DNA from 3 places in the Streptomyces sp. NPDC048436 genome. Region 1 is predicted to be linked to each of the others. Evidence: riboswitches for the same ligand, from Rfam matches in the RefSeq annotation. Region 1 holds a riboswitch; each other region holds the start of a gene.
What was found. Region 1 has a riboswitch for S-adenosylmethionine ahead of thrC (threonine synthase). Riboswitches for the same ligand answer to the same signal wherever they lie in the genome.

Region 1 (3,991 bases):
CAGCTTGCCCTGGTCGTCCAGGACACGGGCCGCGATGCCCGCGTGCTTGGCCTCCAGATCGGCGATGACCTCGGAGAGGGTGCCCCCCTCGGCGGCGACCTCGGCCTTACCGCCGGTGTAGGTGCGAAGAATGGTGGGGATACGGACGTTGACGCTCATGGGGTTCACCTCTTGATGCGGGGAGGAAGCGCCCCTGCAAGGGGCGCGGGGAACTGCGCGACCAGCCACGACGGCCCCGCAGTCAAGCGAACAAGCTCAGCCTGCGAGCCCGGCGGCGCGGAACGCGTCAAGGCTAGGGCGAATCGTGGCGGTGGCCTGCGAAGTCTCAGCGACAGCGTCAAGCGTCTTGAGGCCGTCACCCGTGTTCAGCACCACCGTGGTGAGGGAGGGGTCGATGAGCCCCGCCTCAAGCAGCTTCTTCGTGACGCCGACCGTCACACCACCGGCGGTCTCCGCGAAGATCCCCTCGGTCCGGGCGAGCAGCTTGATCGCGTCGACGACCTGCTCGTCGTTCACGTCCTCCACGGCCCCGCCCGTACGGCGCGCGATGTCCAGGACGTACGGCCCGTCGGCGGGGTTGCCGATGGCCAGCGACTTGGCGATGGTGTTGGGCTTCTGGGGGCGTACGACGTCGTGCCCGGCCTTGAAGGCGGTCGACACCGGGGAGCAGCCCTCGGCCTGCGCACCGAAGATCTTGTAGGGCTTGTCCTCGACGAGGCCGAGCGCGATGAGCTCCTTCAAGCCCTTGTCGATCTTCGTGAGCTGCGAGCCCGAGGCGATCGGGATGACCAGCTGGTCGGGAAGGACCCACCCCAGCTGCTCGCAGATCTCGTACGCGAGGGTCTTGGAACCCTCGCCGTAGTAGGGCCGCAGGTTCACGTTGACGAAGCCCCAGCCCTCGCCCAGCGGGTCGCCGATGAGCTCGGAGCAGAAGCGGTTCACGTCGTCGTAGTTGCCCTCGATGCCGACGAGTTCGCCGCCGTAGACCGCGGCCATGACGACCTTGCCCTGCTCCAGGTCGTGCGGGATGAACACACAGGAGCGGAAGCCGGCGCGGGCCGCGGCGGCGCCGACGGCGCCGGCGAGGTTGCCGGTGGAGGAGCAGGACAGGGTGGTGAAGCCGAAGGCGCGCGCGGCCTCGATGGCCTGCGCGACGACGCGGTCCTTGAAGGAGTGCGTCGGGTTGCCGGAGTCGTCCTTGACGAACAACTTGCCCTGCTCGACGCCGAGTTCACGCGCGAGGTTGTCGGCCTTGACGAGCTTGGTCCAGCCGGGGTTGATGTTCGGCTTGGACGCCACGTCCGCCGGGACGGGCAGCAGCGGCGCGTAACGCCAGATGTTGTCGGGGCCCGACTCGATCTGCTTGCGGAGTGCCTCGGGGTCACCGGTCGGCAGGTTGTACGCGACTTCGAGCGGGCCGAAACAGGCCTGGCAGGCGAAGATCGGGCCGAGGGCGTAAAGCTCGCCGCACTCACGGCACGAGAGGCCGGACGCGGGGCCGAGGTCCACGGAGTCCGTGGTGGTGGAGGGGGTGGTGTTGTTCGTTTCTACAGTCTGCGCAGCCATGGAGGCGAGGCCCTTTCTCCTCATCTTCCCCGCGGCGCATTTCGCCGCGAGACGGAATTGGCACCTTCCCCGTCGAGACCTCGCGTGCGCGGTCGACGGGATGGTTGCCGGGGCTTCAACGGGCCGTATCCCTCTGCCCCTCTGGATGAGCGGTATGGCGCCGGGTCTGGACCCGGGCATTTGTTACGCGATGACCCCCGACATGCGATGGTCATCCGCGTTGTTCAAGACTGTAACCGACGGCCTGGACCCTTGAGATAGTCGTCCGAACCGCGAGATGGATCACATGCAGGCCACACACAGGAGGAGCCACCCGTGCTGGAAGAGGCCGAGCGCTGGCTGACCAGGCGTTCCTGGTCCGTTGCCGACCGTCCGCTCAGCGCACTCGTCGCAGCCAAACGAGCGTCCGGAGCCTCGGTGAGTGTCGTACTGCCCGCGCTCGACGAGGAGGAGACGGTCGGCGGGATAGTCGCCGAGATCCGCCGTGAGCTGGTCGAGAAGGCCGCCCTCGTCGACGAGCTCGTGGTGATCGACTCCGGCTCGAAGGACCGTACGGCCGAGGTCGCCCGTGAGGCGGGCGCGCGGGTCGTGCACCGGGACGAGATCCTGCCGCGCATCCCGGCCGTGCCCGGCAAGGGCGAGGTGCTGTGGCGCTCACTCCTGGTGACCGGCGGTGACATAGTCGCGTTCGTCGACGCGGACCTGAGGGAGTTCTCGGCGGACTTCGTCACGGGCATCGTGGGCCCCCTCCTGACCGAGCCCGACGTGCAGTTCGTGAAGGCGATGTACGACCGCCCCCTGGCCGGAACAGCAGGTCAGGGCGGCCGGGTCACCGAGCTGATGGCGCGCCCGCTGCTCAACATGCACTGGCCCCAGCTGGCGGGCTTCGTCCAGCCCCTCGGCGGTGAGTACGCGGCACGCAGGTCCCTCCTGGAGCGGCTGCCGTTCCCCGTCGGTTACGGGGTGGAGCTGGGTCTGCTCGTCGACGCGCTGCACACGGTGGGCCTGGACGCGCTGGCGCAGGTCGATGTCGGTGTGCGCAAGCACCGGCATCAGGACGGGCAGGCGCTCGGCAGGATGGCGGCGGCGATCTACCGGACGGCGCAGCTGCGGCTGGCGCGCGGCCATCTCGTACGCCCCGAGTTGACCCAGTTCGAACGGGGCGAGCGGGGGTTCGAGCCGCGGACCCATCCGGTGGACACGGAGGAGAGGCCGCCGATGGCCGACATCGCGGAGTACGCGGCCCGCCGCGTGGCGTGACAGTCCCCTGCGGGGCCGCCTTCCGGCGGGCTGCGGCCATACGTTTGAGGGCTTCCGGTACGGGCTAAGTTTCGGCATATGGTCTCCGAGCACGCTGCCAAGGTTCTCGTCGCGTCCAACCGCGGCCCCGTCACGTACGCCCTTGAGGAGAACGGGGAGCTGACGGCGAAACGGGGAGGCGGCGGGCTCGTATCGGGCCTGAGCGCGATCGGCGGCTCCGACGGGGACGACGCGGCCCTGTGGGTCTGCGCGGCCCTGGGGGACGGTGACCGCGAGGCGGTGCGGCGGGGCGTCGGTGAACCCGGCGTACGGATGCTCGACATCGACCCGCGGGTGCACGCGGACGCGTACAACGGGATCGCGAACTCGGTGCTGTGGTTCGTCCACCACATGCTCTACCAGACGCCGCTCGAACCGGCCTTCGATGCGGAGTTCCGCGCACAGTGGGCGTCGTACGAGACCTACAACCGGGCCTTCGCCGAGGCGCTCGCGGAGAGCGCGGCGGGCGGCGCGGCGGTCCTGGTGCAGGACTATCACCTGGCGCTGGTGCCGGGCATGCTGCGGGAGCTCCGCCCCGACCTGCGCATCGGCCATTTCTCGCACACGCCGTGGGCGCCGGTGGACTACTTCCGGATGCTGCCGGACGACATCGCGGAGCAGCTGCTGCGGGGCATCCTCGGGGCCGACCGCGCGGCGTTCCTGACGGGCCGGTGGGCGGACGCGTTCACGGACTGCTGCGTCGCCGTCCTCGGTGGTACGTCGGGGACGCGGATCGGGGTGCACGGGCTCGGGGCTGACGCGGATTTCCTGCGGGAGCGGTCGCGGCGGGACGACGTGGAGGACCGGCTCGTCGCGCTGCGGGAGCAGGTGGGTGTCGGCCGGAAGGTGATTGTCCGGGTGGACCGGACGGAGCTCTCGAAGAACATCGTGCGCGGACTCCTGTCCTACCGGCAGCTCCTTGAGGACCACCCCGAGTGGCACGAGCGGGTGGTGCACGTGGCGTTCGCCTATCCGTCACGGCAGGACCTCGCGGTGTACCGGGACTACACGGCTGAGGTGCAGAGGGTCGCCGACGAGATCAACTCCCGCTTCGGCGTTGAGGGGTGGACGCCGGTGGTACTGCACGTGAAGGACGACTTCGCCCGCTCCCTCGCGGCGTACCGCC
Region 2 (3,991 bases), on a different contig from region 1:
GAGATCACCAGCGGCCACGGCCACCACTGATCCCCTGAAGCTCTGACTCAAGGTCGCCACGGCGAGAGCCCCGTCCATGCGTTCCACTGCATGGACGGGGCTCTTTGCCGCTCTCCGCGCTGGATAAGGTGGTCCCATCCCTACGCCACGAACGCTGACGAACCCAGGAGCGGCCATGAACGCTGTGACCACCGCAGGAGGCAACACCGCGGCGGCCCGTTCCTGGCCCGGTGTGCTGAACGGCCTGCTGGACGGCAACGACCAGAGCGCCGACGACACCGCCTGGGCGATGGACCGCATCATGCGGGGCGAGGCCACCGACGCGCAGATCGCGGGCTTCGTCGTGGCGCTGCGGGCCAAGGGCGAGACCGTGGAGGAGATCTCCGGTCTCGTACGCACCATGTACGAACACGCCAACGTGATCGAGGTGCCGGGGGCGACGGTCGACATCGTCGGCACCGGTGGTGACGGCGCCAAGACCGTCAACATCTCCACGATGTCCGCGATCGTCATCGCCGGAGCGGGCGCGAAGGTCGTCAAGCACGGCAACCGCGCCGCCTCATCGGCCAGCGGCGCCTCCGACGTCCTCGAAAAGCTCGGCGTGAACCTGGAGCTCACCCCGCGGCGGGTCGTCGAGGTCGCGGAGGAGGCGGGGATCACCTTCTGTTTCGCGGTGAAGTTCCACCCCGCGCTGCGGCACGCGGGGACCGCGCGCAGCCAGTTGGGGATCCGGACCGTCTTCAACCTCCTCGGTCCGCTCACCAACCCGGCCCGGGTGCGGGCCCAGGCCGTCGGGGTCGCCGACGCGCGGATGGCGCCCATCGTGGCCGGGGTCTTCGCCGAGCGCGGGCACTCGTCCCTGGTCTTCCGCGGTGACGACGGCCTGGACGAGCTGACGACCACGGCCACCTCCCGGGTCTGGGTCGTACGGGACGGCACCGTGCGCGAGGAGTCCTTCGACCCGCGGGACGCCGGCATCGACCTGGTCCCCGTGGAGGCGCTGCGCGGCGCCGACGCCTCGTACAACGCGGAGGTGGCGCGCCGCCTCCTGGACGGCGAGAAGGGCCCGGTACGGGACGCCGTGCTGCTCAACTCCGCGGCGGCCCTCGTGGCCCTGACGCCGGGCGAGGGGAGCCTGACCGAGCAGATCCGCGGGGGCATCGCCCGGGCGGCCGAATCGATCGACTCGGGGGCCGCGAAGCAGGCCCTGGAGCGGTGGGTGGCGGCCAGCAACCGCTGAGAGCGACCCGAGTGTGACGCGAGGCGCAGTCCGGATTCTGGACTGCGCCTTGCGCGTCGAAGATCGTATGGCAGGATGCTGCACAGGTCATGAGTGACAGCGATTAGGCCCCGGCTCGCTGTCCGGCAACCCTCCGTCCGTGGCGGGGTGCCCCGGGTGAAGACCAGGCCGTACGCAGCAAGGCGTATGGCAAGCGCGGACCCCTGCGCACTCGATGAGTGTCGTACCCCTGGGGTCCTGGTCCTCAAGGGAGCAGTCTCGTGAGCAAGCGAATGCGATAGGGCTTCCCGGCCCCTTTTCCGCAACCCTCTTTTCTCTTCGTCACTGCGGCGCCGCACGGGCGCTCTCGCAGTGAACTCGCCTGCCTTCCCACGGGAGTTCGCCATGTCCGCACGCTCTGTCGCCACCACCGAAGCCTCCGCCTCCGCCTCCGCCTCCGCCTCCGCCGAGTCCGCCGACCCCTGCTGCGCGGCCCCGCTGCCGGTGCTCGGCCGTGACGTCACCGTGCCGCTCGTCACCGGCGGCGAGGTGACCTACGCCGCGCTCGACTACGCGGCGAGCGCCCCGGCGCTGCAGCGGGTCTGGGACGACGTGGCCGCTTACGCGCCCTACTACGGCAGCGTGCACCGCGGCGCCGGGTACCTCTCGCAGCTCTCCACCGACCTCTTCGAGAACAGCCGCGTCGCCGTCGCCGAGTTCCTCGGCTGCCGCGAGGACGACCAGGTCGTCTTCACCCGTTCGACCACCGACTCGCTGAACCTGCTCGCCGCCGCGCTGCCCGCCGACTGCCAGGTCTTCGTCTTCGAGACCGAGCACCACGCCTCGCTGCTTCCCTGGCGCGACGCCCGCGTGACGTACCTGAACGCCCCGCGCACCGCCGAGCAGGCCGTCGCCACCCTGGAGCGCGCCCTCGCCGACCGCGACCCCTACGGGCCCGCCCTGGTCTGCGTGACCGGCGCCTCGAACGTCACCGGTGAGCTGTGGCCGGTCAAGGAGCTCGCCGCCGCCGCGCACGCGCACGGCGCCCGCATCGTCCTGGACGCCGCGCAGCTCGCGCCGCACCACCCGGTCTCCATCAGCGAGCTCGACGTCGACTGGGTGGCCTTCTCGGGCCACAAGCTGTACGCGCCCTTCGGCTCGGGCGTCCTCGCGGGCCGCTCCGACTGGCTGCGGGCAGCCGAGCCCTACCTCGCGGGCGGCGGTGCCTCGCGGAAGGTCGCGCGGCGCACGGACGGCGGCGTGGACGTCGAGTGGCACGACACCGCGGCGCGGCACGAGGCCGGTTCGCCGAACGTCATCGGCGTGTACTCGATCGCCTCCGCCTGCAAGGCGCTGACCGAGGCGGGCTTCGACGAGCTCGTCGCCCGCGAGCGCCACCTCATCGCGAAGGTCCGCGAGGGCCTCGCCGATGTGCCCGCGGTGAGGGTGCTCTCGCTCTTCGGTGACGACGCGCCGCGCGTGGGCGTCATCTCCTTCGTCGTCGACGGCTGGAACAGCTCGCACTTCGCCGCCGCGCTCTCCGCCGAGTACGGCATCGGCGTACGCGACGGCCTCTTCTGCGCCCACCCGCTGGTGCGCACCCTGCTCGGCAGCGACCCGCAGACCCAGGGCGAGTGCGGCGCGCCCGAGGCGGCGCCCGGCGAGAAGTCCCTGAACGCGATCCGCGTCAGCTTCGGCGCGGGCACCCCCGATGAGCACGTGGAGCGTTTCGTGCGCGCCGTCAAGGAGCTCGTGGCGGACGGCGCGCGGTGGAACTACCGTACGGAGGACGGGCGTTGCGTGCCGGACACCAACGCCGCCTGAGCCTTGGTCCGTCCCTTCAGACGTGACCCCAGAAGGATCATCCGCAGGGCCCGCTCGGTCGCGTCGGTGAGGAACTCGGCCCCACGGCCGAGCGCCTCGGTGAGCGAGACCGGCGCGGGCAGGATCGCGCTGTAGGCGTCCACGCCCGCCGCCCGTACGTGGTGCGCGCCCTGGCCGATCGTGCCCGCGAGGACCAGGACGGGGCGGCCGAACCGCTTGGCGCGCCTGGCCACTTCGGCGGGGACCTTGCCGCGCGGCGTCTGGTGGTCGAGGGCGCCCTCGGCGGTGACGACGAGGTCGGCGCGGGCCAGGCGCGCGTCCAGGTCCAGGTGGTCGAGCAGCACGTCGAAGCGGGGGAGCAGCTCGGCGCCGAGTGCGGCGAGGCCCGCGCCCAGGCCGCCGGAGGCGCCTGTTCCGGGGCCGAGGGCGAGGTCCTGCGTGGCGCGAAGGTCGCGGGTGAGGACGCGCGCCCAGTGTTCGAGGCCCGCCGCCAGCTGTTCGACCTGGGCCGGTGTCGCGCCCTTCTGGGGGCCGAAGACGCGGGCGACCCCTTGCTCGCCGGTCAGGACGTTGAAGGGGTTGCACGCGACCCGGATCTCGGTGTCCGCGAGGCGGGGGTCGAGGCCTGCGGGGTCGACGCGGCTCAGTCGGGTCAACTCGCCGCCGCCGAGCGGGAGTTCCCAGCCGTCCACGTCCAGGAGCCGGGCGCCGAGTGCTTGCAGGGCGCCCGCGCCGCCATCCGATGTGCCGGAGTCGCCGCAGCCGACCAGGATGCGGCGGGCGCCCGCGTCGAGTGCGGCGCGGATCAGCTCGCCGACGCCGTACGTCGTCGTCGCGCCCGGGTCGCGCAGTCCGCGCGGGACCAGGGAGAGCCCGGCCACGGCCGCCATCTCCACGATCGCCGTCCCGTCGGGCAGCAGGGCGAAGTGCGTGCCGATCCGCTGGCCG
Region 3 (3,991 bases), on a different contig from region 1:
CGAGGGTGATCGAGACGCGCAAGGAGCTCGGACATCCCGCCGAGAGGTACAGATGGTAGCGGTGAGGCGCCGGGTAGAAGCCGCCCGCGAGGTCGGCGCCGATGCGGCTGCGGATCGGGGGGCGGGAACGGTGCGGCGTCGACGTGGTCTCGGGCATGGCTCTCCAGACAACAGGTGAGGGGCGCCGACCGCTTCGGGCCGGCGCTCTCGGCTGACGCTTCCGGTGGGTGGAGGTCAGACCGCTGGAGCCGTGGCGCTGCACACGCGCAGCAGGTCGATGTGCAGACGCCGGGTGAGGACGCGGGGGCGCGGTCGGGGCGTGGACAGGGAAGGGCGCCGAGTGCCGTTCCTCCCACCGACCGCCCTGGACATGTCCACCAGCCCTGCGTCGAGGCCCGTTGCGTCAGAGCCGCGCTACCGTCCCGGGAAGTGTGGGTCCGGGCGCCCGGCGCCGTCAAGAAGGCCCGCGCCGACCGTCCTGAAACTCCTCGCGTCCATGCGGAACAGAAGACGTGGCGCGGCGGTTGACGCTGAGAAGGGCAGCTGACGGCACCGTACGGCGATGTGAGAACGCCCATGATCCTTGTGGTCGCCGGGCATTGCGCACCGCTGTGACCTCGCGTAACGTCCCGAACAGGTGACGAGTGTCAGCGTCAAGCCCTGGCTTGCTGACCGGCAACCCTCCGACGCGGTGGGGTGCTCCAGGTGAAGACCAGGCGGTGCCCATCCGGGTTCCGCAAGCGCGATACCGGCGAGGCATCGAGCCCGCCGGGCCGGAAGGGCGGAGGTGACCGACGTGCCGCTCTTCCCGCATGCGCCGGTCGCCCCTCATATGTCGCTCCTGCCGTCCCCGTCCGCCCTGCGCGTCATGGTGATCGCCCCGAGCCGCCGCGTGCATCTGTACTCCCGGCCGCACATCGACCTGCAGCGCGTGGCCGGCGCGCTCTGTCGCCCCTGACCTGTCACTCCGCCGCCGGGCCCTCCATGTCGAGGGGCCGGTGTCCTCGTACGGTCAGCCGGTCGATCAGGAAGGCGCACCTTTCGTGTCGTCATCATCTTCGTTGCCCCCTTTGTCTCCATTGTCCCCCTCTTCTTCTCCGGACTCCGCTTCCTCCGGCGCGCTGCACCTCGCCGTCGCCCTCGACGGCGCGGGCTGGCACCCCGCCGCCTGGCGCGAACCGGTGTCCCGCCCAAGGGAGTTGCTCACGGCCCGCTACTGGGCCGATCTGGTCACCGAGGCCGAACGCGGTCTGCTCGACTTCGTGACCATCGAGGACGCGCTCGGCCTGCAAGCCGCGCCTTTCGCCGAACCCGACGCACGCACCGACGAGATACGCGGACGGCTCGACGCCGTTCTCATCGCCGCCCGCATCGCCCCGCTGACCAGCCACATCGGCCTGGTGCCGACCGTGGTGACCACCCACACGGAGCCCTTCCACGCATCCAAGGCGATCGCCACGCTCGACTACGTCAGCAACGGCCGCGCGGGCCTGCGGGTACAGGTGTCACCGCGCCGCAACGAGGCCGCGCACTTCGGCCGCCGGACGCTTCCCGCCTTCCGCATCGAGGACCTGGAGCGCCCGGCCATACGGGAGTTGCTCCTCGACCTCTTCGACGAGGCCGCCGACTACGTCGAGGTGGTGCGCCGCCTCTGGGACAGCTGGGAGGACGACGCCGAGATACGGGACGTCGCCACCGGCCGCTTCGTCGACCGCGACAAGCTGCACTACATCGACTTCGAGGGCAAGCACTTCAGCGTCAAGGGCCCCTCCATCACACCCCGGCCGCCGCAGGGCCAGCCCCTCGTCAGCGCCCTCGCCCACGAGACCGTGACCGACGCCCCGTTCCGGCTCCTCGGCCGCTCCGCCGACATCGGATACGTCACCCCGCACGACGCCGGGCAGGCACGCGCCATCGTCACGGCCGTCCGCGCGGAACAGGACAGGGCCGGGCGCTCCGACGAGCCCCTGCACCTCTTCGGTGACCTGGTGGTGTTCCTGGACGACGACCCGGCCGCCGCCGCGGCCCGCCGCGAGCGCCTGGACGCCCTCGCAGGCCACCCGTACACCAGCGACGCGAAGGTGTTCACGGGGACACCCGCTCAACTCGCCGACGAACTCCAGGAGTTGGCAAGGGAGGGGCTTTCCGGGTTCCGGCTGCGTCCCGCGGTCCTCGGCCACGACCTCCCGGCGATCACCCGCGGTCTGGTGCCCGAGCTCCAGCGCCGGGGCGTCTTCCGCCGCGCGTACGAAGCCGACACCCTGCGCGGACTGCTGGGCCTCGCCCGCCCCGCGAACCGCTACGCCGCCACCGCCTGAGCCGGAAGGGAACCCAGTCATGAGCAAGTCACCCGACAAGCCGCTCAAGCAGATCCACCTCGCGGCGCACTTCCCCGGCGTCAACAACACCACCGTGTGGAGCGACCCCGACGCCGGAAGCCACATCGAGTTCAGCTCCTTCGCGCACTTCGCGCGGACCGCCGAACGCGCCAAGTTCGACTTCCTCTTCCTCGCCGAAGGGCTGCGACTGCGCGAACAGGGCGGCCAGATATACGACTTGGACGTCGTCGGACGGCCCGACACCTTCACCGTCCTCAGCGCGCTCGCCGCCGTCACCGAGCACCTCGGCCTGACCGGCACCATCAACTCCACCTTCAACGAGCCCTACGAGGTGGCCCGCCAGTTCGCCAGCCTCGACCACCTCTCGGGCGGGCGCGCCGCATGGAACGTCGTGACCTCCTGGGACGCCTTCACCGGCGAGAACTTCCGCCGCGGCGGATTCCTCCCGCAGGAGGAGCGGTACTCAAGGGCGAAGGAGTTCCTGCGTACGGCGGGCGAGCTGTTCGACTCCTGGCGCGGGGACGAGATCGTCGCCGACCAGGAGACCGGCACCTTCCTGCGCGACGCCCAGGCAGGAGCCTTCGTCCACCAGGGGCAACACTTCGACATCCAGGGCCAGTTCAACGTCCCGCGCAGCCCCCAGGGGCGCCCGGTCATCTTCCAGGCGGGTGACTCCGAGGAGGGCCGTGAGTTCGCGGCCGAAGGCGCTGACGCCATCTTCAGCCGGTACAGCACGCTCAAGGAAGGCCAGGAGTTCTACACGGACGTCAAGGGGCGCCTGGCCCGCCACGGCCGCACCCACGACCAGCTCCTGATCCTGCCCGCCGCGACCTTCGTACTCGGAGACACCGACGCCGAGGCGGAGGAGCTCTCCCGCGAGGTGCGGCGCCTCCAGGTCAGCGGCGCCACGGCGATCAAGCACCTGGAGTTCGTCTGGAACCGCGACCTCTCCGCGTACGACCCCGAAGGCCCGCTCCCCGACATCGATCCGGACGTCGGCGAGCACACCATCGCCCGCGGTCGTGCCCAGGTGCGGATGTACCGCGACCCGCTGGCCACCGCACGGGAGTGGCGGGAGCTCGCGGAGGCGAACAAGTGGTCCATCCGTGACCTCGTCATCGAGACCGGCAATCGCCAGTCCTTCGTCGGCTCCCCGGCCACCGTCGCCGAGACGATCAACTCCTTCGTCCAGGCCGACGCATCCGACGGGTTCATCCTCGTACCGCACATCACCCCCGGCGGCCTCGACGGCTTCGCCGACACCGTGGTCCCACTGCTCCAGGAGCGCGGCGTCTTCCGCACGGAGTACGAGGGCACCACCCTGCGCGACCACCTCGGCCTCGCCCACCCCGACGCCCGCCCCGACGCCGATGCCGGGGGCCCGCCCGCGCCCGAACCCGTCCTCGTCCCCGCGTCCGCCGACCACTGAGAAGGAGCACCGCACATGTCAGCCATCCCTCTCGGCATCCTCGACCTGGTGCCGGTCTCGTCCGGCTCCACCGCGGCCGGGGCGCTGCGCAACTCCATCGACCTGGCCAGGCAGACCGAACGCTTCGGGTACGCCCGCTACTGGTTCGCCGAACACCACCTCAACCCGGGCGTAGCGGGAACCTCACCCGCGGTCGTCCTCGCCCTGACCGCCTCCGCGACCT

Region 2: linked by a shared signal. The riboswitch ahead of ACGFX9_RS02080 (aminotransferase class V-fold PLP-dependent enzyme) and the one ahead of thrC (threonine synthase) in region 1 are both predicted to bind S-adenosylmethionine.
Region 3: linked by a shared signal. The riboswitch ahead of ACGFX9_RS22870 (putative leader peptide) and the one ahead of thrC (threonine synthase) in region 1 are both predicted to bind S-adenosylmethionine.

Annotation. Positions count from the first base shown of each region.
Region 1 covers NZ_JBICXP010000017.1:141,361-145,351, reverse strand. The annotation lists gene ACGFX9_RS36975 (MoaD/ThiS family protein) at 1-159, opposite strand, end outside; gene thrC (threonine synthase) at 256-1,566, opposite strand; SAM riboswitch class I at 1,584-1,718, opposite strand; gene ACGFX9_RS36965 (glucosyl-3-phosphoglycerate synthase) at 1,882-2,826, shown strand; gene ACGFX9_RS36960 (trehalose-6-phosphate synthase) at 2,905-3,991, shown strand, end outside.
Region 2 covers NZ_JBICXP010000001.1:437,953-441,943, reverse strand. The annotation lists gene ACGFX9_RS02090 (cytochrome bc complex cytochrome b subunit) at 1-30, shown strand, start outside; gene trpD (anthranilate phosphoribosyltransferase) at 176-1,240, shown strand; SAM riboswitch class IV at 1,326-1,442, shown strand; gene ACGFX9_RS02080 (aminotransferase class V-fold PLP-dependent enzyme) at 1,625-3,043, shown strand; gene ACGFX9_RS02075 (glycerate kinase) at 2,995-3,991, opposite strand, start outside.
Region 3 covers NZ_JBICXP010000006.1:327,940-331,930, forward strand. The annotation lists gene ACGFX9_RS22865 (glutathione S-transferase C-terminal domain-containing protein) at 1-157, opposite strand, end outside; SAM riboswitch class IV at 637-749, shown strand; gene ACGFX9_RS22870 (putative leader peptide) at 788-958, shown strand; gene ACGFX9_RS22875 (LLM class flavin-dependent oxidoreductase) at 1,071-2,318, shown strand; gene ACGFX9_RS22880 (NtaA/DmoA family FMN-dependent monooxygenase) at 2,338-3,768, shown strand; gene ACGFX9_RS22885 (LLM class flavin-dependent oxidoreductase) at 3,784-3,991, shown strand, end outside.